DNA from 2 places in the Serinicoccus sp. CNJ-927 genome. Region 1 is predicted to be linked to the other one. Evidence: riboswitches for the same ligand, from Rfam matches in the RefSeq annotation. Region 1 holds a riboswitch; the other holds the start of a gene.
What was found. Region 1 has a riboswitch for thiamine pyrophosphate ahead of BJF86_RS08185 (ABC transporter permease). Riboswitches for the same ligand answer to the same signal wherever they lie in the genome.
Positions count from the first base shown of each region.

Region 2: it holds a riboswitch for thiamine pyrophosphate, as region 1 does, so the genes downstream of both, thiM (hydroxyethylthiazole kinase) here and BJF86_RS08185 (ABC transporter permease) in region 1, are expected to answer to the same signal.

Region 1 covers NZ_MKKF01000022.1:153,737-165,240, reverse strand. Annotated here, with positions in the region: gene BJF86_RS08200 (hypothetical protein) at 82-663, shown strand; gene BJF86_RS08195 (O-succinylhomoserine sulfhydrylase) at 910-2,100, opposite strand; partial or broken gene BJF86_RS08190 (ABC transporter ATP-binding protein) at 2,239-3,227, opposite strand; gene BJF86_RS08185 (ABC transporter permease) at 3,227-4,918, opposite strand; TPP riboswitch at 4,908-5,012, opposite strand; gene BJF86_RS08180 (glycosyltransferase) at 5,195-6,325, shown strand; gene BJF86_RS08175 (glycosyltransferase) at 6,322-7,449, shown strand; gene BJF86_RS08170 (galactosyltransferase-related protein) at 7,434-8,285, shown strand; gene BJF86_RS17935 (hypothetical protein) at 8,290-8,805, shown strand; gene BJF86_RS18165 (hypothetical protein) at 9,088-9,408, shown strand; gene BJF86_RS08160 (WcbI family polysaccharide biosynthesis putative acetyltransferase) at 9,405-10,325, shown strand; gene BJF86_RS08155 (glycosyltransferase) at 10,313-11,504, shown strand, end outside.
Region 2 covers NZ_MKKF01000052.1:56,415-67,918, reverse strand. Annotated here, with positions in the region: gene BJF86_RS19415 (hypothetical protein) at 1-181, shown strand, start outside; gene thiD (bifunctional hydroxymethylpyrimidine kinase/phosphomethylpyrimidine kinase) at 263-1,126, opposite strand; gene thiE (thiamine phosphate synthase) at 1,123-1,776, opposite strand; gene thiM (hydroxyethylthiazole kinase) at 1,773-2,576, opposite strand; TPP riboswitch at 2,564-2,658, opposite strand; gene BJF86_RS16420 (FAD-dependent monooxygenase) at 2,794-3,969, opposite strand; gene BJF86_RS17750 (TetR/AcrR family transcriptional regulator) at 3,966-4,541, opposite strand; gene BJF86_RS16410 (ABC transporter ATP-binding protein) at 4,666-6,471, shown strand; gene BJF86_RS18060 (glycosyltransferase) at 6,468-7,922, shown strand; gene BJF86_RS16400 (glycosyltransferase) at 7,952-9,064, shown strand; gene BJF86_RS16395 (PstS family phosphate ABC transporter substrate-binding protein) at 9,124-10,128, opposite strand; gene BJF86_RS16390 (hypothetical protein) at 10,125-10,517, opposite strand; gene BJF86_RS16385 (Na/Pi symporter) at 10,591-11,504, opposite strand, start outside.

The sequences.
Region 1 (11,504 bases):
TCTCACCCTCATCGCACCGCGGATCACGCCCCCGATGCACCGACCTACACTGGCGGGGACGCGACCTGGAGGTGTCATCCCATGACCCGCACCCGCCCGATCACGCTCGCCCTCGCGGCTCTCTCGCTCAGCGTCGCGCTCGCCGGCTGCGGTGAGACCGATGCGACCGCAGGGGCCGGACCGACCGCGTCGTCGGCCGGCGTGAGCGACGAGGCTGCCGGGGAGAGTGGCGACGAGACCGGCGACGAGACCACCGAGGACGGGAGCACCGTGACCAAGGACGAGCCCATCGGGGACACGCCGATCCAGACCGGACCTGCCGGTGAGGCGTCGCTGCCGCTCGGGGCCGTGCCTGACGCGATCGTGCAGCGCGACGACGTCCAGGCCGCGATCGACGCGGAGGCCAAGCGGGCCGGGGTCCGCCGTGAGGCCGTGACGGTGGCGGGATATGCCGACGTCACGTGGAGCGACGGCTCGATCGGCTGCCCGCGCGAGGGGATGATGTATACCCAGGCGCTCGTCCCCGGGCACCAGCTCGTCCTGGAGGTCGACGGCGAGCACGCGAGCTATCACGCGGCGCAGGGCAAGGACTTCAGCTTCTGCGCCCAGCCCGTCGGCCCGGCGACCTCGGAGTCCTCCGGCGGGCCCGTCACCGACCGCTGAGGCATACCGGCCCGCAGCCACAACCACTGCGGCACACCGGCCCGCAGCCACGACCGCTGCGGCACACCGGGCGCTCCGACCGTGACCACCGGGACGTCGCGCGCGGCCGGCCTGCTCTTCCCTTCAGCCCCAGGCGTCCCACCCGCCCCGAAACGCCGGGACATTCTGATCCGCGCAGGTTATAGCTCGCGCGGATCAGAGTTTCCCGGCATCACGTGATGAGCGGTGCCTATGGGGCGGACGAGGTCAGCCGAAGGCGGCCGCGAAGCCCCGCTCCAGGTCGGCGCGCAGGTCGTCGACGTCCTCGAGCCCGACCGACAGCCGGATCGTCCCCTCGGTGATGCCCGCGGCCCGGCGCGCCTCCTCCGGCAGCCGCCGGTGGGTCGTCGTCGCCGGGTGGGTGGTCAGCGACTTCGTGTCACCCAGGTTGTTGGAGATGTCGACCACCTGCAGCGCGTTCATGAAGGCGAACGTCTCCTCCTGCCCGGCGTCGAGGGTGAAGGTCACCACGGTCCCGCCGCCGGTCATCTGCCGCCGCGCGAGCTCGGCCTGCGGATGCGACTCCAGCCAGGGATGGTGCACGGCCAGCACCCGCGGGTCGGCCTCGAGCTCCTGCGCGAGGCTGAGCGCGGTGGCCGCCTGCCGCTCGACGCGCAGGGCCATCGTCTCCAGCCCCTTGAGCGTGACCCAGGCGTTGAAGGGCGACATCGCCGGTCCGGTATGCCGCAGCAGCGTCTGGATCGGGCCCGCCACGAGCTCCTCCGGGCCCAGGATCATGCCGCCCATGACCCGGCCCTGACCGTCGATGTGCTTGGTCGTGGAGTAGACGACGATGTCGGCGCCGTGGTCCAGCGGCCGCGAGAAGACCGGCGTGCCGAAGACGTTGTCGACCACGACCGTGGCGCCGGCCGCGTGGGCGAGCTCGCTCACCGCCGCGATGTCCACGAGCTCCTGGGTCGGGTTGCTCGGGGTCTCGAAGAAGACGGCCGCGGCCGGGGTGGCGAGCGCCTCGCGCCAGGCGTCGAGGTCGGTGCCGTCGACGAAGGTGCTCTCGACGCCCCAGCGCCGCAGCACCTCGTCGATGATGACGAAGCAGGAGCCGAAGAGCGCCCGGCTCGCGACGATCCGGTCACCGGCGGCGCACAGCCCGCCGAGCGCGGTGAAGACGGCGGACATCCCCGAGGCGGTGGCCTGCGCCGCCTCGGCGCCGTGCATGACCCGCATCCGCTCCTCGAGCATGGCGACCGTCGGGTTGCCGTAGCGGCTGTAGACGAAGCGCTCGATCTTCTCCTCGAACGCCGCCTGCGCCTCCTGCGCGCTGGAGTAGACGTAGCCCGAGGTCGGGTAGAGCGCCTCGGCCGTCTCGTCGAAGGGGCTGCGCATGAGGCCGCCGCGCACCGCGAGCGTGTCCGGCCGCCATCCGTCAGGGGTCTCCATGGGGCACCAATCTAGGGCCTGACACCCGCGGTTCCGGCATCGGCATACCTCCTTGCGGTATGCAGGTCCTTCCGCCCGAAGCGCGCGTCACGCAGCAACGCGGCAGGTTCCGCACAGATGCGCCGCCTCGACCGCAGATCAGTCGGGGAGCGGGGCGACGCCGCGGCGATCCACCGCGAGCCTGACGGTGTCGCCGACCTGCGGCCCGAGGTCGGCGGAGAGGGCCTCGCAACGACCGAGCCCCTCGACGTCGACGGTGAGGTGCACGGCGTCGGAGACGGTGGTGGACCGGCGGACCGTGCCGGAGAGCGTGCCCCGCGGGTCGACCCGCAGCGCGCTGCGGCGCAGGGCCACCGGCCCGGACGCCCGGTCGGGTGGGAGGTGCTGGCGCAGGACGGCTGCGGCGGGGCCCTCGAGGATCGTGTCGTAGCCGATGAAGGCCGCGACCTCGCGGGAGGCCGGCGTGTGCCAGACCTCGGTGGAGGCACCCTCCTGGGCGATCCGGCCCTGCAGCATGACGGCCATCCGGTCGGCCACGGAGAAGGCCTCGTCGTGGTCGTGCGTGACGAGGATCGCGGTGGTGCCGGTCGAGACGAGGATCTCCCGCAGGTCCCCGGCGAGCCGGTCCCGCAGCGCCCGGTCCAGCGAGCTGAGCGGCTCGTCGAGCAGCAGCAGCTCGGGGTCGGCGGCCAGCGACCGGGCGAGCGCGACGCGCTGCTGCTCGCCGCCGGAGAGGGTGGCGGGGCGGCGGTCGGCATACCCGGGCAGCCCGACGAGATCGAGCAGCTCGGCGACCCGGGCGGCCCGCGCGCCGCGCCCGACCCCGCGCAACCGCAGCGGGTAGCCGATGTTGTCCCCCACGCTCGCCTGGGCGAAGAGCTGCCCGTCCTGGAACATCAGGCGAAGCCACGCTCGTGCGTGGGCACGCCGGCGAGGTCGGTGCCGCGCCAGCGGATGGTGCCGGCGGAGGGTTGCTCCAGCCCGGCGACCGCCCGCAGCAGCGTGGACTTGCCGCAGCCCGACGGCCCGAGGACCGCGAGGACGTCACCCCGCGCCACCTGCAGCGACACGTGGTCGACGGCGGTGGCCCCGGGGAAGGTCACGGTGAGATCGGTGAGCTCGAGCATCAGAACGCCCCTACCGAGCCGACCCGCAGCCGCTCGACCACGCCCATGACGACGACGGTCACCAGCGCGAGCAGCACGCTGGCGGCGAGCGCCATCCCGAGGTGGTCGGCGCCGGGCCGGGAGATGAGCTGGTAGATGACGACGGGCACGGTAGGCCGGTCCGGTCGGGCGAGGAAGCTGGTCGCGCCGAACTCCCCCAGCGAGACGGCGAAGGCGAAGCCGGTCGCCGCGAGCAGCGGGCGGGCCAGCACGGGCGCTTCGGCGGTCCACGCCGCTCGCCACGGCCCGGCGCCGAGCGTCGCGGCCGCCTCGCGCTGGCGCGGGTCGACCGAGCGCAGCACCGGGGCCAGGGTCCGCACGACGAGCGGCAGCGCCACCATGGCCTGCGCGATCGGCACGAGGATCGGGGAGGTGCGCAGGTCCAGCGGCGGACGGTCCAGGGTGATGAGGAAACCGAAGCCGACGGTCACCGCGGAGATCCCGAGCGGCAGCATGAAGACCCCGTCCAGGACCGACACGGTGCGCGCCCACCCCGGCCGACGTGGCCGACGGGAGACGATGACCGCGACGACGAGCCCGAGGATCATCGCGAGCACGGTGGCGTCGACCGCGGTGCGCAGCGAGTTGGCCATCGCCTCGGTCACGCTGACCCGCAGGGCGTTCGTCGCCTCCGGGTCGGTCAGCGCACGGTAGTGGGCCAGGCCCCACCCCTGCCCCACCCGCAGCGACCGGGCGACGAGCGTGCCGACCGGCAGCAGCACGAAGCCGACGACCAGGGCGGTCACCGCCAGGGCGGGTGTGTCGTCGCGCCGGGGGCGGCGCGCGGAGGCCCGGACGTCGACCCGGCGCAGCGCCTGCTCGCGGGTGCTCCGGGCGCGGGCGGCCACGGCGAGCATCGCCACGACGGCGACGAGCTGGAGGACCGACAGGACGGCCGCGCCCTGCAGGTCGAGGAACTGCACGGTCAGCAGGTAGATCTCGGTCTCGATGGTGCCGTAGCGCAGCCCGCCGAGGGTGAGCACGACTCCGAAGGCGGTGGAGCAGAAGAGGAAGACGAGGGTGCCGGCCGAGATGACGCCGGGCGCGAGCGCGGGGAGGGTGACGGTGCGCCATACCTGCCAGGGCGTCGCGCCCAGGGTCGCGGCGGACTCCTCGGCGCGCCGGTCCATCCCCTCCCAGAGCCCGCCGACGGTCCGCACGACGACGGCGAGGTTGAAGAAGACGAAGGCGAGCAGGATCGGCACCCACGTGCCGTCCAGCCCGAGGCCGCCCAGCGGCCCGCCGTCGGAGAGCAGCGAGCGGAACATCACGCCGACCACGACCGTCGGCAGCACGAACGGCATGACGACCACGGCGCGCAGCAACGTCCGGCCGGGGAAGCGCAGCCGGTAGAGGACGAAGGCGACCGGGATCCCGAGCAGCAGGGTGACGACGGTGCCGGCCAGCGAGCTGACGAAGGTGAAGGTCAGGACGCGCAGGGTGCGGGCACGACCAAGCACCTCCGGGACCGCGCTGAGGTCGAGCCGGCCCTCCGGCCACAGCCCCCGCGCGAGCATCCCGCCCACCGGCAGCGCGAAGAAGACCGTGAGGAACGCCAGCGGGATCACCGCGGCCAGCCCGAGGGCGATGCCCGGGCCGCTGAGGTATGCCGACGGCCCGCGTCGCGCTCGGGGCGCGGCAGGCTGGTCCACGTCGACTCCCTTCGCCGGTGCTAGCCGGAGCAGGTGCTCTAAGGGTCTGCGGGCCGTGCCGCACTCTCAGCTCGAGGCTCCCCTGTCGGTCGCCCGAAGCCTACAGGGCAGGCCGGGCCCGGGGTGCCCAGGGTCGGGGTCCACCCGGACGATCCGGCGCGCGGGAGGCGACCGGCCGACCTAGGGTGTCGCTGGTGCGCCGCGCGGGACCCGCCGGGCGCCGTCCGGGTCGACCCCTCGTCCCGCCCGCGCCGTAACCGTTAAGGAGGACCACCGGTGCACGTCGTCGTCGTCGCCCACACGCGCCACCCCATCTCCCAACCCTTCGCGGGCGGGCTGGAGTCGGTGACGTGGCACCTGGCCCGCGGCCTGGTGGCGCGCGGTCACCGGGTGAGCGTCTTCGCCGACCGGCACAGCGATCCCATCCCCGGCGTGGACTACCTGTGGCCGGACCGGCTCGAGCTGTCCGAGGCGGCCCGGCGGGACGTGTCGATGCCGGAGGAGGGCTGGATGGAGCGTCATCACGCCTATCTCCAGCTCATGCTGCACCTGGCGCGGCGCACCGATGTCGACCTGGTCCACACGCACGCACTGCACCACCTTCCGGCGGCGATGGCGCCGACCCTGGGCGTGCCCACCGTGCTGACGCTGCACACACCGCCCACGCCCTGGCTGGAGTCGGCCATCGCCATCGCCGGCACCGCTCCCCGCCGCGACCGCCTGCACGTCACCGCGGTGAGCCGGTGGACGGCGGCGGCCTGGCGCCACGTCACTCCGGCCCGCGTGGTGCGCAACGGGGTGGACGTGCGGGAGTGGACACCAGGGCCGGGGGGCCCGGGCCTGGTGTGGTCCGGCCGCATCGTCCCGGAGAAGGCGCCGCACCTGGCGGCCCGGATCGCCCGCCGCGCGGGCCTGCCGTTGACCATCGCCGGTCCGGTCAGCGACGAGGACTACGCCCGGGAGATGCTGTGGCCCTGGTGCGGGCGGGACGGCGGGGTGAGCTATGCCGGGCACCTCCCGACGGCCGAGCTGGCCCGCCTCGTCGGCCGCAGCGCGGCCCTGCTCGTGACGCCCGCCTGGGACGAGCCCTTCGGGCTGGTCGCCGCCGAGGCGCTCGCCTGCGGCACCCCCGTGCTGGGCTTCGCCCGGGGCGGGCTGCCCGAGGTGGTCGGACCCGGCGTGGGTCGGCTGGTCCCCCCGGCGGACGACGCGACCCTCGTGGAGCAGGCCGCGGCGCTGGTCCCTGACGTGGTGCGGCTCCCCCGCGCCAGGGCCCGGGCGCACGCGGTCGCCCACCACTCGATGGACCGCATGGTCGAGGACTACCTCGGCGTCTACGACGACGTGCTCGCGGCCGCACCACCCCGCCCCCTGGGTGCGGCGGTCGGCCCGGCGGCCGCGCGGTGATCGGCTACTACCTGCACCACGTCGGGCAGGGACACCGGCGCCGCGGCACGGCGGTGGCGCGGTTGCTGCGGACCGAGGTGGTCGGGCTGGGCTCGGGTGGGCCGCCCGCGGGCTGGCCCGGTGACTGGGTCGAGCTGGAGCGCGACGACCAGCCCCCGGTGGACCCGCGACTCTCGCAGCCGGAGGCCGGGGGTGCCCTGCACTGGGTGCCGCTGCACCATCCCGGTCTGGCCAGGCGTCACCATCAGGTCGCCCGGTGGCTGGACCGCGCCCGTCCTGACCTCGTCGTGGTCGACGTGTCGGTGGAGATCGCCGTGCTCGTGCGGCTGTGCGGCGTGCCGGTCGTGCTGGGCGGTATGCCCGGGGACCGCGAGGACCAGCCGCACCGCCTCGCGCGATCCCTCGCCGAGGCCGTCCTGGCGCCGTGGCCGCCGGGCGCTCACGGGGACGGCGCTGCGAGCGGGCCGGCGCCCAGGACGTGGGAGGTCGGGGGCATCAGCGCCCTCGCGGTCGCCGGTGGCGCGCCCGGTGAGGGCTCGGCGCGGCCAGGGACCGGGCAGGGCGAGCCGGGTGCGCTCCCCGCCGGGAGCGGGCAGGGTGCCACGGGCGCGGTCGATCCGGGGCGGGGCCCGCTGGGCGCGGTCGATCCGAGACGGGGCGGGGTCCTGGTCGTCTGGGGCTCGGGCGGCGCCGGACCCGATGAGCACGACCTCGAGGCGGCACGGGCCAGCACCGGCCGGCGCTGGCTGGTCCGGGGCGGTGACCACCCGCCCTCCCCCGACCTCCTCGCGGAGATGCGGGCCGCCGAGGTCGTCGTGTGCCACGCCGGGCAGGGTGCGGTGGCCGATGTCGCGCTGGCAGGGCGCCCCGCCGTCGTCCTCGCCCAACCCCGGCCGCACGGCGAGCAGGAGGCCACGGCGCGCGCGCTGGAGCGCCGCGGCCTGGCCGCGACCGCCTCCGGGTGGCCGGCCGCCGAGGCCTGGCCCGGTCTGCTCGACCGCGCGCTGGCGACCGGTGGCGAGGGGTGGTCGGCCTGGGGGTCGCAGCAGGGCGCCGCCCGCGCGGCGCAATGCCTCGACGAGGCCGCCGCCCGGCTGCAGGAGCAGCGGTGCTGGCCGTCCTGACCCTCGCCCACGGCCGTCACGACCACCTGCGGGCCCAGGTGGCCGGGCTGGCGGCCGGGGTGCGCCGACCGGACCTGCACGTGGTGGTCGCGATGGACGACCCTGCCGTGGCGCAGGTCGCCCACCGGGCGTGGCGGGCGGCCGGCGACCCTGTCCCGGTGCTGGTGGAGCCGCTCGCGGCCGACCCGCTCGGCCTGCCCCTCGCCGCGGCGCGCAACGCCGCCGCCCGGGTGGCCACCGCCGCGGGCGCCGACCGGCTCGTCTTCCTCGACGTCGACTGCATACCCGGCCCCACCACGCTGACCACGTATGCCCGCCACCTCCACCCGAGCCCCTCCCGCCCGTCCCCGGCGGTGCTGGGCGCCGACGTGGCCTACCTGCCGCCCCGGCAGCCCGGGTGCGGCGGCTGGGAGCACCAGCTGCACCGGCTCGCCGAGGTCGGCGTGCACCGTCCCGACCGGGTGCGACCGGCACCCGGGGAGACCCGGGCCGAGCCGGACCTCACGAGGTTCTGGTCGCTGAGCTTCGCCCTCACCGCCGCCGACTTCGCCCGCACCGGAGGCTTCTGCCCGCTCTTCGTCGGCTACGGCGGCGAGGACACCGACTTCGCCCAGGTCGTCGGCTCCCTCGGGGGCAGCCTCACCTGGGTGGGGGCGCGACGGCATACCACCAGCACCACCCCACCCGGACGCCGCCGGTCGACCATGTCGAGGCGGTGGTGCGCAACGCCGGCGTCTTCGCCGACCGGTGGGGGTGGTGGCCGATGCTGGGGTGGCTGGAGCAGCTGCGCGAGCGCGGTCTCGCGGCTCCCGACGGCGACGGGCGATGGCAGGTGACCCGGTGACCATCCGGGTCCGGCAGATCCCGGCCGGGCACGCCTACGTCGCCGCCCTCCTGCCCGTCCGCCCCGACCCCCGCACCGAGCCCGCCGTGGTGCACCTGCCGGACCCGCCGGTGCCCGGCGCACCTCCCGGCCAGTGGTGGCCGCACCCCGCCCTCGACCCGGCCTGGTTGCGGGAGCACGCCGGCGAGCAGGACCTGGTGCACGTCCACTTCGGGCTGGAGGGCCAGGACACCGCCCGGCTCCGGACCTGGCTGGAGATGCTGCGCGAGCAGCGCCTGCCGCTGGTGCACACCGTCCACGACCTGGACCACCCCCAGCTGCGGGACCAGCGGCGGCACCGCGAGCACCTGGAGCTGCTCGTCGAGCACGCCGCCGGGCTGCTCACCCTCACCGAGGGGCCGCCGAGGTGGTGCAGCGGACCCTGGGGCGACGACCGCTCGTCGTGCCGCACCCGCACGTCGCCCCGCTGCCCCTGGTCGGCCGGCCCCGGCCGGCCCGGTCCGGGCCGCTGACGGTCGGGCTGCACCTGAAGTCGCTGCGCGCCAACCTGGCCCCGCTGCGCTCGCTGCCCGCCCTGGCCGCCGCGGTGCGGGAGGTCGACTCCGTGCTCCCGTCGGCGCCCGGCTCGAGGTGCGCGCCCACCCCGAGGTGCTGGACCCGGACCGGCCCGGTCACGACCGCCGGGTGGTGGGGCTGCTCACCGAGCTGGGTGGGCCGGCCTGGGGGGTCGTCGACGTCCGGGTCGCCCGCGGCTGCCGGACGACCAGCTCTGGGACTACCTGCGCGGTCTGGACGTGTCCGTGCTGCCCTATGCCTGGGCCACCCACTCCGGCTGGGTCGAGGCCTGCCGCGACCTGGGGACCTGGGTGCTGGCGCCCGAGGTCGGGCACCTGCGCGAGCAGGGGGGCGTGCTGTCGTGGGGTCCGGCGTCCCGGCCGCCGGACCCGGGCCGGCTGGCCCAGCTGCTGCTGCGCGCCGCGGGGTCCCCGCCGCCCCGCGTGGACCGGGAGGAGCGGGTGAGACAGCGGGACGCAGGTGCCGCGTTGCATACTGCGGTGTATGCGGCGGTGCTCTCGGGCCGCCGGGTCGATGCGGAGACGGAGGGCGTGCCGTGAGCGATGAGGGCCGACGCCGGCACTACGGCGTCTTCTACGGGATCGACCCCCTGCCCGACGAGGGACTGCCCCTCCTGGCGGTCCACGGCAACTGCCAGGCGGAGGCGCTGCGCGTGGCGGTGGGCACCTCGGGCCGGGTCAGCGGGGTCCGGCTGCCCCCGGTGCACGAGCTGGTGGAGTCCGACCTGCCGCACCTGTGGCGCCTCCTCGAGCGGCTCGACGTGCTGGTGGCCCAGCCGGTCGGCGCGGACTACCACGGTATGCCGCTGGGCACCGCACAGGTGGCCACGCGGCTGCCGGAGGGGGCCCGGGTGGTCCGGGTCGCCAACTACTTCTCCGAGGCGCTCTACCCCGAGCAGGTGCTGGTCCGGCACGAGGACGAGGAGGTGGTCGACCCGCCGGTCGTGCCCTACCACGACGTGCGCAGGCTGGGTCTGGCTGCCGGCTGGAGCGGCCCGGCCACGCTCCCCGCCGAGGCGGTGCGGCAGGTCGCGGCGGACTCCGGCGCCGAGCTCCGCCGGCGCGAGCAGGCGGAGGGCACGCTGCCGGTGAGCGACCTGGTCGCCGAGGCCGGGGCACGGGCCGGGTGGACGGTCGACCACCCCGGCAACGAGGTGCTCCTCGGGCTGGCCCAGCGCGTCGTGGACGACATCGGAGGAGACACACCCCGCGCCCGGGTCTCGGACCCGGGCCGGGTGCTGCTGTCCTCGGTGCGCACCCCGCTGCGCGCCGAGGTGCTGCAGGCCCTGGGGCTGCCGGGTGAGCCACGCGAGCACTGGCTGGTGGACGGCGAGGAGGTCACGGACGAGGAGGTGGCGCAGGCGCACCTGGAGTTCTACGCCCGGCATCCGCGCGTCGTCGAGGTCGGCCTGGCCAAGAAGGGTGCCCGCCTCGCGGCGCTGGGATGGCGCCCCTGACCCTGGCCCACCTCGTGCCCGGCCCGGCCGAGCACGGCGTGGTGCGGCACGGGGTGACGCTGCACCCGCACCTGGGCGATGCCGAGCTGCTGCGGCCCGGCACGCTGGAGGACCTGCCCGAGGGTGCGCTGGCCGGCAGGACGGTGCTGGCCCAGGTGACCGACCGGCTGCTGGCGAGGCAGCCCGCCGGGGCTCTCCCCGCGTGGCGCCGTGCCTGCGCCGGCGCGGCACGGGTCACGGTCGTGCTGCACGACCTGCCGCAGGCCAGCGACGGGCGGTGGCGCTCCGACCGGGTGCGGCTCTATGCCGCGCTCGCCGCCGGGACCGACGCGGTCGTCGTGGCCAGCGAGCACGAGCGGCTGCTGCTGCGCGCCGCCGTCCGGCACGCCCGGGGCGGCCTGGTGGCCGACGCCGTGGACCGCCGCACCCACGTGGTCCCGCTGCCGGTCGACCCGCTGCCGGGCGCGGTCACGCCGGACCGCCCTCCGGTCGAGCCGCGGGCAGGCGGACCGCGCAGCGTGGTGACCCTGGGCTACCTCTATCCGGGCAAGGGCCTGGAGCAGGTGATCGACGCGACGGCGGCCGCGGCGCGGGAGCCGGCGCTCCGGCACGTGCCGGTGGTCGGACGCAACCTGGGGCGGGCATCCCGCGGCCACGAGGACCTTCCCGACCTGCTGGCGGACCGCGCCCGGCGGGCGGGGGTGTCCTGGTCGACGACCGGGTGGGTGGCGGACGAGGCGCTGCCCGGCCTGCTGGCCGCGGCGACGGTGCCGGTGGCCGGGCACCAGCACGTGTCCGCCTCCGGGTCCATCGCCACCTGGCTGGCGGCGGGCAGGCGACCCCTGGTGCTCCGCTCGCGCTACACCAGCGAGCTGGCGCACCGGCTGCCGGGCGCGGTGCAGCTCGTCGAGCCGGGAGGGCTGGCGCGGGCGGTGACCACGGCGCTGCTCGACCCCGACCTCACCTGGCTGGGCGAGGGGGTCACCCTGGGTCCGTCCTCGCCGGAGGCGGCGCGGGCGGTGCGGGAGGTGGCCGACCGTCCCGCGTGCACGGTGGTCGTCCCCTACTACCGCGACCAGCCGATGCTCGATCTCGTCCTGGCCCGGCTGGACGCCCAGCGCGGGGTCCTCGGGGGGCTGGAGGTGGTGGTCGCCGACGACGGCTCCCCCACCGAGCCGG
Region 2 (11,504 bases), on a different contig from region 1:
GCAGGACTTCACCGACCGCATGGACCGGCTCGCCGAAGAGGCCGGCCCGGCTGAGCGGGCGAGGATGGCCCAGGCATTCGAGGACAGCTGCCACCTCGAGATCAGATTCTGGCAGATGGCCTGGACCCAGGAGACCTGGGAGGACTCGCTGAGCCTCGGGCGGGCGGTCGCTCTGACCTGACCGGCGCTCATCGGGGAGGGACGCGCCGACTGGCCGCCGCATACCGTGCGGCCGGTTGGCGCATACCGTGCGGCCGGTCCGTCAGGGGTGGTGGTGCTGTCGCCAGGCGTGGTGCACGGGGCCGGGGCCGTGGCCGATGGCGAGGTCCCGGCCGTGCTCCAGCGCGCCGGTGAGCCAGTCCTTGGCGTCGGTCACGGCCTCGATCCAGGTGTCGCGCACGGGGACCAGCGCGGTGATCGCCGAGGAGAGGGTGCAGCCGGTCCCGTGGGTGTGGGGGGTGTCGACGCGCGGGGTGCGCAGCTCGGTCAGGCCGTCGGCGTCGGCCCAGACGTCCACCGCGTCGCCGCCGAGGTCGGCCGCGTCGCTGTCGAGGTCGACCGCGCCGTGCGCCTGCTCAGCACCAAGGTGGCCGCCCTTGAGCAGGACCCGCTCGGCACCGAGGCCGCGCAGCGCGAGCGCCTGGTCGCGCATCGTCGCCACGTCACCCGCCTGGGCCTCCGGGTCGAGGCCGAGGAGCACGGCCGCCTCGGGGAGGTTCGGGGTGATCGCGGCCACGTGCGGCAGCATCGAGCGCACCTCCTCGATCGCGTCCTCGTCGAGCAGACGGGAGCCCGCGGTCGAGACCATGACCGGGTCGAGCACCACGCGCGGCAACGAACCCGACCGGCACAGGTCGCCCACGGTGCGCGCCACCTCCGCGGTGCCGAGCATGCCGATCTTGGTCGCAGCGACGTCCAGGTCCGCCACCAGGGTCTCCACCTGCTCCCGCACGAAGGCGGCCGGCACGGGGAGCACCCCGGTCACGCCCTGCGTGCTCTGCGCGGTGAGCGAGGTCAGGACCGCGCAGCCGTAGGCCCCCAGCGCCGCGAAGGTCTTGAGGTCGGCCTGGATGCCCGCGCCACCGGAGGGGTCCGACCCGGCCACGGTCAGCACGATCGTCGTCATCGCGCGGCTCCCACCTGGTCTGCCAGGTCGCGGGCAGCCACCTGCGGGTCGTCGGCCGAGCAGATCCCGCTGACCACCGCCAACCCGTCCACCCCGGTCGCCAGGACCGCCGCGGCCCGGGCGGCGTCGATGCCGCCGATGGCCACGGACGGCAGCGTCGCGGCGGCCACCAGCTCGGCGAGGCCGTCGACCCCGACCGGCGTGGCGTGGTCGACCTTGCTGGGCGTCGCCCACACCGGTCCCAGCCCGAGGTAGTCCACCGTGCCCGCCGGCAGCTCGGCGGCGGCCCGCACCTGCTCCGCGGACGTGCACGACAGCCCGAGGTATGCCGTGTCGCCGAGCATCGCGCGCGCCGCCTCGGGAGCGAGGTCGGACTGGCCGACGTGGGCACCGTCGGCGCCGATGCGCTCCGCGAGGTGGACGCGGTCGTTGACGATGAGGGGGGCGGCAGACCTCGCGCCGTCGAGCGCGCGGCGGGCGAGCAGCCCGAGCGCGACGAACTCCTCGTCCGAGGCGTCCGGGTCGCGCAGCTGGACCACCGTCGCGCCACCCGCCACGGCGGCCCGGATGGTCGTGGAGAGGCCGTGGCGCCGCGTCATACCCGTGTCGGTCACGAGGTAGAGGCTGAGGTCGAGCGGGGCGCGGCTCATGCCAGCCGCACCCGCTCAGCCAGCGTGTCCGCCTCGAGCACGGCGAGTTCGTCCAGCAGCGCCACCGCGAAGCTCCCCGGCCCGGCCGACGCGGCGGCGGCACCGTCCGCGGCCACCGTCAGCGCTGCCGTGGCGGTCGTCGCCGCGAGCAGCGGGTCTGGCTCGACCGCCGCCGCGGCCGCCATGAGGGCGCCGAGCGCGCAGCCGACCCCGGTGACCCGGGTCATGAGTGCGTCACCGTTGTGCACCTCGACCGAGCGGGTGCCGTCGGTGAGCCGGTCCACCGGCCCGCTGACGGCCACCGCGCACCCGTGGCTCCGCGCCAGGGACCGGGCCGTCTCGACGCTGTCGTCCGTGCTGTGCGTGGCGTCGACCCCGCGGCCTCCGGCCCCGCCGCCGAGCGCCAGGATCTCCGAGGCGTTGCCCCGGATGATCGCCGGGGCGGCGGTCTCGAGCAGCTCGCGGGCGAGGCTCGTGCGCCAGGCCAGCCCGGCGGCGACCGGGTCGAGCACCCACGGGGTGGCGACCTCGCGCGCGCCCCGGACGGCGGCGCGCATCGCCTGCGACGTGTCGTCGTAGGGCGTCCCCAGGTTCACCAGCACCCCGCCGGCCACCCGGGCGAAGTCACCGGCCTCGTGCGGGTTGTCGACCATCGCCGGCGCGGCGCCCGCGGCGAGCAGCACGTTGGCGGTGAACGGCGCGACCACGATGTTGGTGAGGCACTGGGTCAGCGGGCTCTGGGTCCGCACCTCCGCCCAGCAGGCGGCGAGGCGGTCGGGGGAGACGGGCGTCTGGCTCATGACGATCCCTTCGCTAGTACGAGCTAGATCAGGTTCGACGGGTGTGATCTCAGCCGCACGTGCGGCACCCCGCGTCGCCCTCGACCCTAGCGCAGAGGTATGCCGAGACCCGCCCGGGGCGGACCCGTCCCGGGCCATCTCGCCTGTCGCCGCCGTCGCGGCCCCGTTCGCGTCGCGGCACCCGCTCGCGTCGCGACCCCCGCTCGCGCCGGGTTCGTCAGTGCGTGGGTGCCCCGCCGATGCTGCGCGCCACCAGTCGGGCGACGAGGGGCAGCCGGGTCGCCCGCACCACCAGCCGACGCAGCACAAGGGCGCTCCGGCCCGTGGGGACGAAGCTGGAGGCGCCCTGGCGAGCACGGTCCTGCACGGGCTCGACCTGCGCGCGCCAGCGCGTCTCGTAGCGGTCGAGCGCCTGGGTCAGGGTGACTGCGGTCACGGGCCGGGTCAGGGTCGCCAGCTCCTGCCCGAGCGCGTGCGCACCGGCGATGGCCAGCGAGGCCCCCTGACCGGCGATGAGCGACACGGCGTGCGCGGCATCACCCATGAGCAGCACCCGCCCGTGCCGCCACCGCGGAGCGATGGCCTGGGCCACCACGTCGACGAAGACGTCGTCCTCCGGCACGCGCGCGATCAGTGCCTCTGCCGCGGGACCGGCCCCGACGAGCTGTTCGCGCAACCAGTCGACGCGGTCCGCGGGCAGCTCGGTGCCCCTGGCCAGCGTGAAGGTGGACACCAGCTCGTCGTCCATGGCGTAGGTGCCCACCTGGCGACCGATCGTGTCGCTCATCTCCACCGTCAGGCCGAGCCGCTCGGAGACCTCGGGTGCCTCGGTGCTGAAGGCGCCGGTGAGGAATCCGAGGTGGCGGACCGCGGCATCGGGGAAGAGCTGCGCCCGGGTGGGTGAGTGCAGTCCCTCGCAGATGAGCACCAGGTCGGCGTCGAGCTCGGTGCCGTCGTCCAACCGGACCCGCGCCACATCCTCCTGGTCCCTGAGGTCCGCCATCTCCGCGACGTCCGCGACGGTGCGCCCGAAGTGCACCCGGGCCCCCTCGGGGAGGGTGGAGCGCAGCGCCTCCTCGAGGCCGCCGCGGGTGATCGACAGGAAGCGACCACCCTGCAGCTCGGCGAAGGCCGCCAACGGCAGCTCGCCGCTCGAGCGGCCGGTGGCCTGCACGAAGCGGGCCGCGCGATAGACGCGGCCGCGGGCGCTGATCGCGTCGAGTACGCCGAGCTCCTCGGCGGCGGCATACCCGGGCCCGAACAGATCCAGGGTGTAGCCCTCGGTGCGCGGCCCGGGCGCCACCTCGACGAGGTCGACCTGCCAGCCCAGCGACGTCAGCGCGTGTGCCACGGCGAGCCCGCTGATGCCCGCTCCACTGACCACAGCTCTCATCGGGAGTCCTTCCTGGTGAGCTCGACGAGGTGTGCCATGGCCTCGGCCACGGGGAAGTCCGGGTCCACGCTCCGGTGGAGCACGAGGCCCTCGATCCCGGCGACCAGGGCCGCGGCCCGGCTCCGCGCCGCAGCAGGCGGGTGTCCGACGTCGCGCAGCCGCTCCTCGAGGAGCGCGCGCAGCTCCCGGACGATCTGTCTGACCAATCCGGCGACCTCCGGGTCGCGGACAGCGGCGAGATAGGTCTCGGCGACCAGCATCGACGAGGGGTCACGGGTGAAGTCGGGGGAGTCGACCGTCGCGCCGTAGGCCAGCAGCCCCGGCTCCAGATCGGGGAGGGCGGCGGCGAAGGACGCCAGAGACAGCCGCAGCGAGGCGGTGGCGGCGTGCCGGCGCAGCTCCTCGGCCGAGGAGAAGTGGTAATGCACGACTCCGGGCCGCACCTGGGCCCGCTCCGCGACCGAGCGCACGCTGACCCGGCCCCAGCCCTCCTCGGCGATGAGGGCCGCGGCCGCCTCGAGCAGGGCCTCCCGGGTGCGCTCGCCCCGGGCAGCTCGTCCGTCAGCGGTCATGTCGCGAGCGTACCAAAAATTGGACGAACGACCAAATAGATCACCGGGGCGCCACGGGCCATCGGAAGCGGGCTGCGGTGCGGTGCCCCGGCGACAGCCCAGGTCACGGCTACGCTGGACGGCGATGCTCGCTCTGTGGCGCACCGTCCGCCAGCTCCTGACGGTCCTGCCCCCCGGCACCAGCCGCTTCATCATCGGCTTCGCGGTGCTGCAGAGCCTGCTCGCCGTCCTCGACGTCGCGGCCCTCGGCCTGCTCGCGGTCGTGCTCACCCCCATGCTCACCCAGCGCAGCGCGACGCTCCCGGTCCTGGGCATCGAGCTGTCCGAGCCGGTCGAGTTCGGGATCGTGCTGCTCGTCGTCGGCGGACTGATCATCACCAAGTCGGTCTTCGCGATCCTGCTGCAGTGGTGGGCGACGCGGCGGTTCGCGCGCTTTGAGCAGGCCCTCGGTGCCCAGCTGCTGGAGACCACCTTCCGTGCACCGTGGGCCGAGCGGCTGCGCCGCAACTCCACCGACCTGGTCCGCTCCACCGACGTCGGGGTCGGGGCGACGGTGGCCGGGGTCATCATCCCGTTCTGCCAGCTCTCGGGTGAGGTCTTCACCTTCCTCGCCGTGCTCGTGGTGCTCCTCGTGGCCCAGCCGGTGCTCGCGACGGCCACGATCCTCTACTTCGGCCTCGTGGCCTTCGCGCTCTACCGCGTCGTGCTGCGGCGGGCGGTGCAGGCCGGCAAGGACAACCGCAACTACTCCGCCCGCGCGGTGCGCCTCGTGACCGAGATGGTGCACTCGCTCAAGGAGGTCACGCTCCGGGACAAGTCGCAGGAGGTCGCCACCGTCGTGCTCCGGGCCCGGCGCCGCGCCTCGCAGGCGCGAGCCAACCAGACCTTCCTCGGTGCCGTCCCGCGCTACGTCCTCGAGTCAGCGCTCATCGGCGGTCTGGTGCTGGGCGGCGCGATCGGGTGGCTGCAGGACGGGGTGCCCGGCGCGTTCACCGCCATCGCGCTCTTCGGGGTGGCCGGCTTCCGGCTCGTGCCCTCGCTGACCCGCTTCCAGACGATCATGGGGCAGACGGCTGCCAACATCCCGTTCGCGACCCAGGTCCTGGAGGAGATCGACCGTGGCCGCCGGTATGCCGAGGCGGACCGGACGGGAGGCAACGCGCCGCTGCCGGACGACGCGCGCACGTTGCGCCTGGACGGCGTGACGTTCAGCTATCCGGACGCCGCGGAGGCGGCCGTGCGCGACGTCTCCCTCACCCTGCGGTTCGGCGAGACCCTCGCGCTCGTCGGGGCGTCCGGCTCGGGCAAGTCGACCCTCGTCGACCTCGTCCTCGGCCTGCTGCAGCCGGACTCCGGGCAGATCCTCGTCGACGAGCAGCCGCTGCCGGACGTCCTCAAGGCCTGGCGGTCCCGCGTGGGCTACGTGCCGCAGGACGTCGCGCTCTTCGACGCCTCGGTCGCGCGCAACGTCGCGCTCTCCTGGGACGACGACGGCATCGACGAGGACCGCGTCCGCCGCGCCCTGGAGCGGGCGCAGCTGCTGGAGGTCGTCGAGGCCCGGCCCGACGGCATCCACGCGCCCGTGGGGGAGCGCGGGCTGGCCCTGTCCGGGGGGCAGCGCCAACGGCTCGGGGTCGCGCGCGCCCTCTACACCGACCCGCTCGTGCTCGTCATGGACGAGGCCACCTCGGCGCTCGACACCTCCACCGAGCGGGCGGTGACCTCGGCCATCCGCGAGCTGCACGGCCAGGTGTCCGTCATCGTCGTAGCGCACCGGCTGGCGACCATCCGGCACAGCGAGCAGGTCTGCTTCATGGACCGCGCCGAGCTGGTCGCCACCGGCACCTTCGACGAGGTCGTCGCGCAGGCTCCCGACTTCGCCGTGCAGGCGGCGCTCGCCGGCCTCGCGGACGAGAGGAAGGACTCGTGAGCCCCCAAGGACCCCGTCTGCCATCGGTCGAGGGCCGGGCTCCGCGCGTCGCGCTGCTCGTCTACAACGACGCCCACGCCGACTCCCGCGTCATCAAGACCGCCGAGAGCCTGCGGGCTGCCGGTGCGCAGGTCCGGATCTTCGCCGTCGCGCGGGCCGGCTATCCCGAGGGCCCGGGGGTCGTGGGCGACGCGATCGAGGTATGCCGTGCCCGCGAGTTCGCGCTCGCGCGCCAGGCCCCCTGGCTGCTCGATCTGGCGCGCCGGGTGACCGGCCGTCAGCCCCCCGAGCCGGTGCCTGAGCCACCCGCGTCGCTGCCGAAGGCGCCAGGGACGCCCGCGCCCACCGACCACGCACCCGACGACCACGCACCCGACGCCTCGGCCCCCGCGACGGGCGAGCGGCATACCCCCGCCGCCCCTGGCGCCGCGCCGTCGGAGCCGCCGCAGCCGCCGCTGCCCGAGCCCCTCTTCGACCTCTGGCTGCGCACCTGGCGGACCGCCAGCCTCGGGCTCTACTGGTGGGACGCCGCCCGCGACGCGGTCGACTTCGACCCCGACGTGGTCCACGCCAACGACGGCAACACCCTCGCCCCCTCCTGGTGGATCGCGCAGCGCACCGGGGCGCGCCTCGTCTACGACGCCCACGAGCTGTGGCGGCACCGCAACGTGCGCCAGGACCGGCCGGTCGCGCCGCACGTCGAGGCCCTGATCGAGTCGACGGTCCTCCGACAGGCGGCCGGTGTCATCACCGTCAGCCCGTCGATCGTCGCCTGGCTGCAGGAGACCTACGACCTGCCGGAGACGCCCACCCTGGTGCGCAACGTGCCGCGCCCGGCCGTGGGCGGGGCACCGGGCCGCGAGCAGGGCCGGCTGCGCGCGCTGGCCGGGCTCGGCCCGGAGCAGCAGGTCATCGCCTACGGCGGCCGGATCACCACCTCCCGCGGCATCGAGGAGACGCTGGAGGCGATGACCCACCTGGGCGAGCAGGTGCACCTGGTGCTGCTGGGCTACGGCGAGGTGGGCTATCTCGCCGCGCTGCGCCGCCGGATCACCGACCTCGGGCTCGAGGCTCGGGTGCACTTCGTGGGAGCGGTCGCCCCGCCCGAGGTCTCGACGGCGCTGGCCGACGCGGATGTCTCGGTCGTCTACGTCCGCCCCATCTGCCTGAGCTACCGCTACAGCCTGCCCAACAAGCTTTTCGAGTCGATCCACGCGGGCATCCCGGTCGTGGCCGCCGATTTGCCGGACACCGCCGAGCTGGTGCGCGAGCTGGGCGTCGGCGAGATCTTCTCCGCGCAGAGCCCGGCCGACCTGGCGGCCACGATCGAGCAGGTGCTGGCCGACCCGACGCCGTATGCCGCGGCCGCCCGGGCCGCGGCGCACGGTCTCACCTGGACCGCCGAGGAGGAGCGACTGCTCGGGCTCTACGCGCGGGTGCTGCGCGGATGAGTCGGGATCCGCGGCCCCGGCTGCTCGTCATGGCATGGAGTCCGCTGCGATCCGACGCGCGGGTCCTGCGCCAGATCCGGCTCTTCGCCGACCGCTACGCCGTGACCACGATCGGCTACGGCGAGGCGCCGGACGGCGTCGTCGAGCACCTGCGCCTGCCCGACCACGTGGTCCACTGGCACAAGGACCGCCGGCTCCTCGCGTTGCGGCGGTTCGAGACGGCATACCGCGGCGCGCCGGTGACCGTCGCGGCGGCCGAGTTGCTCGCCGACCAGGCGAAGTTCGACGTCGTGCTCGCCAACGACGCCGACACCCTGCCGCTCGCGCTCGAGCTGGCGCCCTACGGCGGGGTGCACCTGGATCTGCACGAGTACGCGTCCCGCCAGAGCGAGGAGTCGTGGCGCTGGCGGCTCTTCGTCGCGCCGTACTACCGCTGGTTGCTGCGTCGCCACGGGCGCGAGGCCGACTCGGCGAGCACGGTGGGGCGCTGGCTGGCGCGGGAGTACCGTCGCGAGTTCGGCCTCACCTGCGCGGTGGTGCCCAACGCCGCGCCGTATGCCGACCGCACGCCGACACCGGTCGGCGCACCGCTGCGGCTGGTGCACTCCGGGCTCGCGCGTCGGGGCCGCAGCCTGCACGTCATGGTCGACGCGGTGCGCTCCTGCCAGCGCGACGTCACCCTCGACCTCTACCTCATGCCCAACGACCCGACCTATCTGGAGCAGCTGCGGGCCTCGTGCGCCGACCTGCCGCAGATCCGCTTCCACGACCCGGTGCCGCCGGAGCAGCTGGGCGACGCGCTCGCCGCTGCTGACCTGGGCGTCTTCGTGCTGCCGCCGGTCAACTTCAACTACAGGTTCACCCTGCCCAACAAGTTCTTCGACTTCGTCCAGGCACGGTTGGGGATCATCATCGGGCCGAGCCCGGAGATGGCCGATCTGGTGCGGCACCACCGGCTGGGGGTGGTGCTCGACGATTTCACCGGCGAGGCGCTCGCCGCCGCGCTCGACGCGCTGAGCGACGCGCAGGTCGCGGACTTCAAGGCGGCCTCAGACGCGGCCGCGCGGGAGCTCTCCGCGCAGGAGCAGGTCCGCGGCTGGGTGCGGGCGATCGACACGCTCGCGGCGCGCGTCGGGGGGTAGCGCGACACGCCAGGGACGACCGGCGGCGGCCCAGGAGCGCCGGCCGGGTGGTGTGCGGATCAGCCCTCGAGAGCCGCGGCGAGGGCCGTGGCGTCGACCGGCTGCCCGTCGAAGGCCGATCCCGTGGTCCGCGCCTCCCACCTCTGCTCGGCGAGATCCGCGACCTCGTCGGAGAGCGGGTAGAAGTAGACGAGCGGCAGCACCTGGTCCAGACGCTCCAGGTAGTAGTCCACGAACTCGCCGACCTCCGCGTCCTGCTCCAGCGCGGAGGTGGAGACGTAGAGGAACAGCGGTCGGGTGAACGGGGCGTAGTCTCCGGACTGGGCGTTCTCCAGCGTCGGGGCGACGCCGTCGATGCTGACGTTGGTGATCTGGTCGCGCTGCTCCCCGTCGGCGGCGAGGTAGTTGCCGACGCCGAGGAAGGCCAACGCCTGCGGGTCGTCGGCGACCCAGCCGGTCAGCTCGGCCATGTCGTCGGTGGCCTCGTAGTCGTCGCGGATCGCGCCCGCCTCACCGCTCGTGCGATACGTGAAGTAGTCGAAGGTGCCGGACCCCTCCGGGCGACCGTAGAGCCCGATCTCCTGCTCCGGCCAGTCGTCGCGCACGTCGCGCCACGTGCGGACCTGCGAGTCCGGCTCCCAGATGGCCCGGAGCTCCTCCGTCGTGAGGTCGGTCGCGAAGGTGTTGTCCTCGTGCCGGATGACGGTCAGCGCGTCCAGGGCGATCGGCACCTCGACGAAGTCGACTCCCTCGTCCTCGCAGGCCGCGATCTGCTCGGTGGTGATCGCGGTCGACGCGTCGTTGATCGCCGTCTCACCCGCGCAGAAACGGTCGAAGCCGTCACCGGTGCCCTCCGCGGCGACCTGGATCTCGAAGCGCCCCAGGTCGGCCATCTCCTCAGTGATGGGCGCCACGGTGGAGGAACCGGACACCTGGATGGTGCCGTCGGCGGGCGTGGCAGCGCCGCCGTCACCGCTGCAGGCCGCCAGAGAGGCCAGCAGCACGGCCCCAGCCGCCGCGAGTGTCGAGCTGCGCCAGTGGGGGTATGTCGTGCCGCGGCTCATCGGGTCGGGTCCTCATCCGTCATGGACCCCTCGGGCTCCGGTGCCTGCGGGCCAGGGGCGGAACCCGGCGTGACGTCGGTCGCCGTCGCGCTGCTGCGGTCGGCGCCCCAGCCGAGCTCGCGCAGCGCCTCCTCGAGGAAGGCTCTCACCTCGTCCCAGCGGATCCGGCTGTTGCGCAGGTGCTCCTCGAGCCGGTCGACCTCGAGGTGCTGCAGGGTGTGCAGGCCTTCCTCCTCCCGACGGGCACGGTAGGCCGCGAGCTCGGCGCGCAGGCGGCCGGCCGTCTCCTCGGCCTCGACCAGCATCGCCTCCAGCTCGCGGCCGAGGGCGTCGCTGTCTCGGGGGGTGGATCCGTCGGTGGCGGGCTGCGGGCTGGGGTCGGCGGTCATGGGTCCCTCCGTCGGGTGGGCGGGGCGGTCGGTGGTCGGCGTGCGCCGCGCGGCGGGCGCGACGCCGGGTCGGTCAGAAGACCCAGGTGGTGAGGGCGATGAGGAGCAGCGGGAGCACCAGGAAGACGCCGAAGGTCCAGACGACGGCATACATCTTGCGCTCTGCGGAGCGGTCGGCGAGGATCGTCGCCCCGATCCGTGGCAGCGGGCGCAGGAAGGGGAGCCCGAAGATGATGAGCGTCGCCAGCACGTTGAAGAGCAGGTGCACGAAGCTCGCCTGCAGCGCCTTCTCGCCCTCGATGCCGGTGAAGGCGAAGGCCGCGATGAGGGCGGTGATGGTCGTGCCGATGTTGGCGCCGATCGTGAAGGGATAGATCTGCTTCAGCGAGAACGCGCCGGACCCGGCGAGAGGGACCGCTAGGCTCGTCGTGGTCGACGACGACTGGACCATCATCGTGACCACCGCCCCCGAGGCGATGCCAGTGACGGGGCCCCGGCCGATCGCGGCGTGGAGCACCTCCTTGGCCCGGCCGACCATGAGCACCTTCAGCAGCTGGCCGATCTTGTTGATGACGAGCAGGATGAGGCTGATCCCCAGGACGATCAGCACGAGCCCGGTGACGACGTCGGGCAGGCCCGGTAGCTCGACCAGGGCGACGACGAGCGTCGCCAGCGGTTCGATGACGGCAGAGATGGTGTCGCCGATGAAGGTGAAGACCGTGCTCACGATCCCGCCGTCGCCGCCGGCGCTGGCCCCGGCCAACCAGCCCGAGAGCCGGTCGAGCAGACCGAACATCAGCTCCAGGGGCAGCAGGATCGCGACCGCGAGCAGGTTGAAGAAGTCGTGGACCGTCGCGGCTGCGAAGGCGCGGCGGAAGACGTCCTTCTGCCGCGCCATCCCCAGGCTGACGATGGTGTTGGTCATCGTCGTGCCCATGTTGGCGCCCATGAGCATCGGGATGGCGACCTCCATGGGGAGGCCACCGG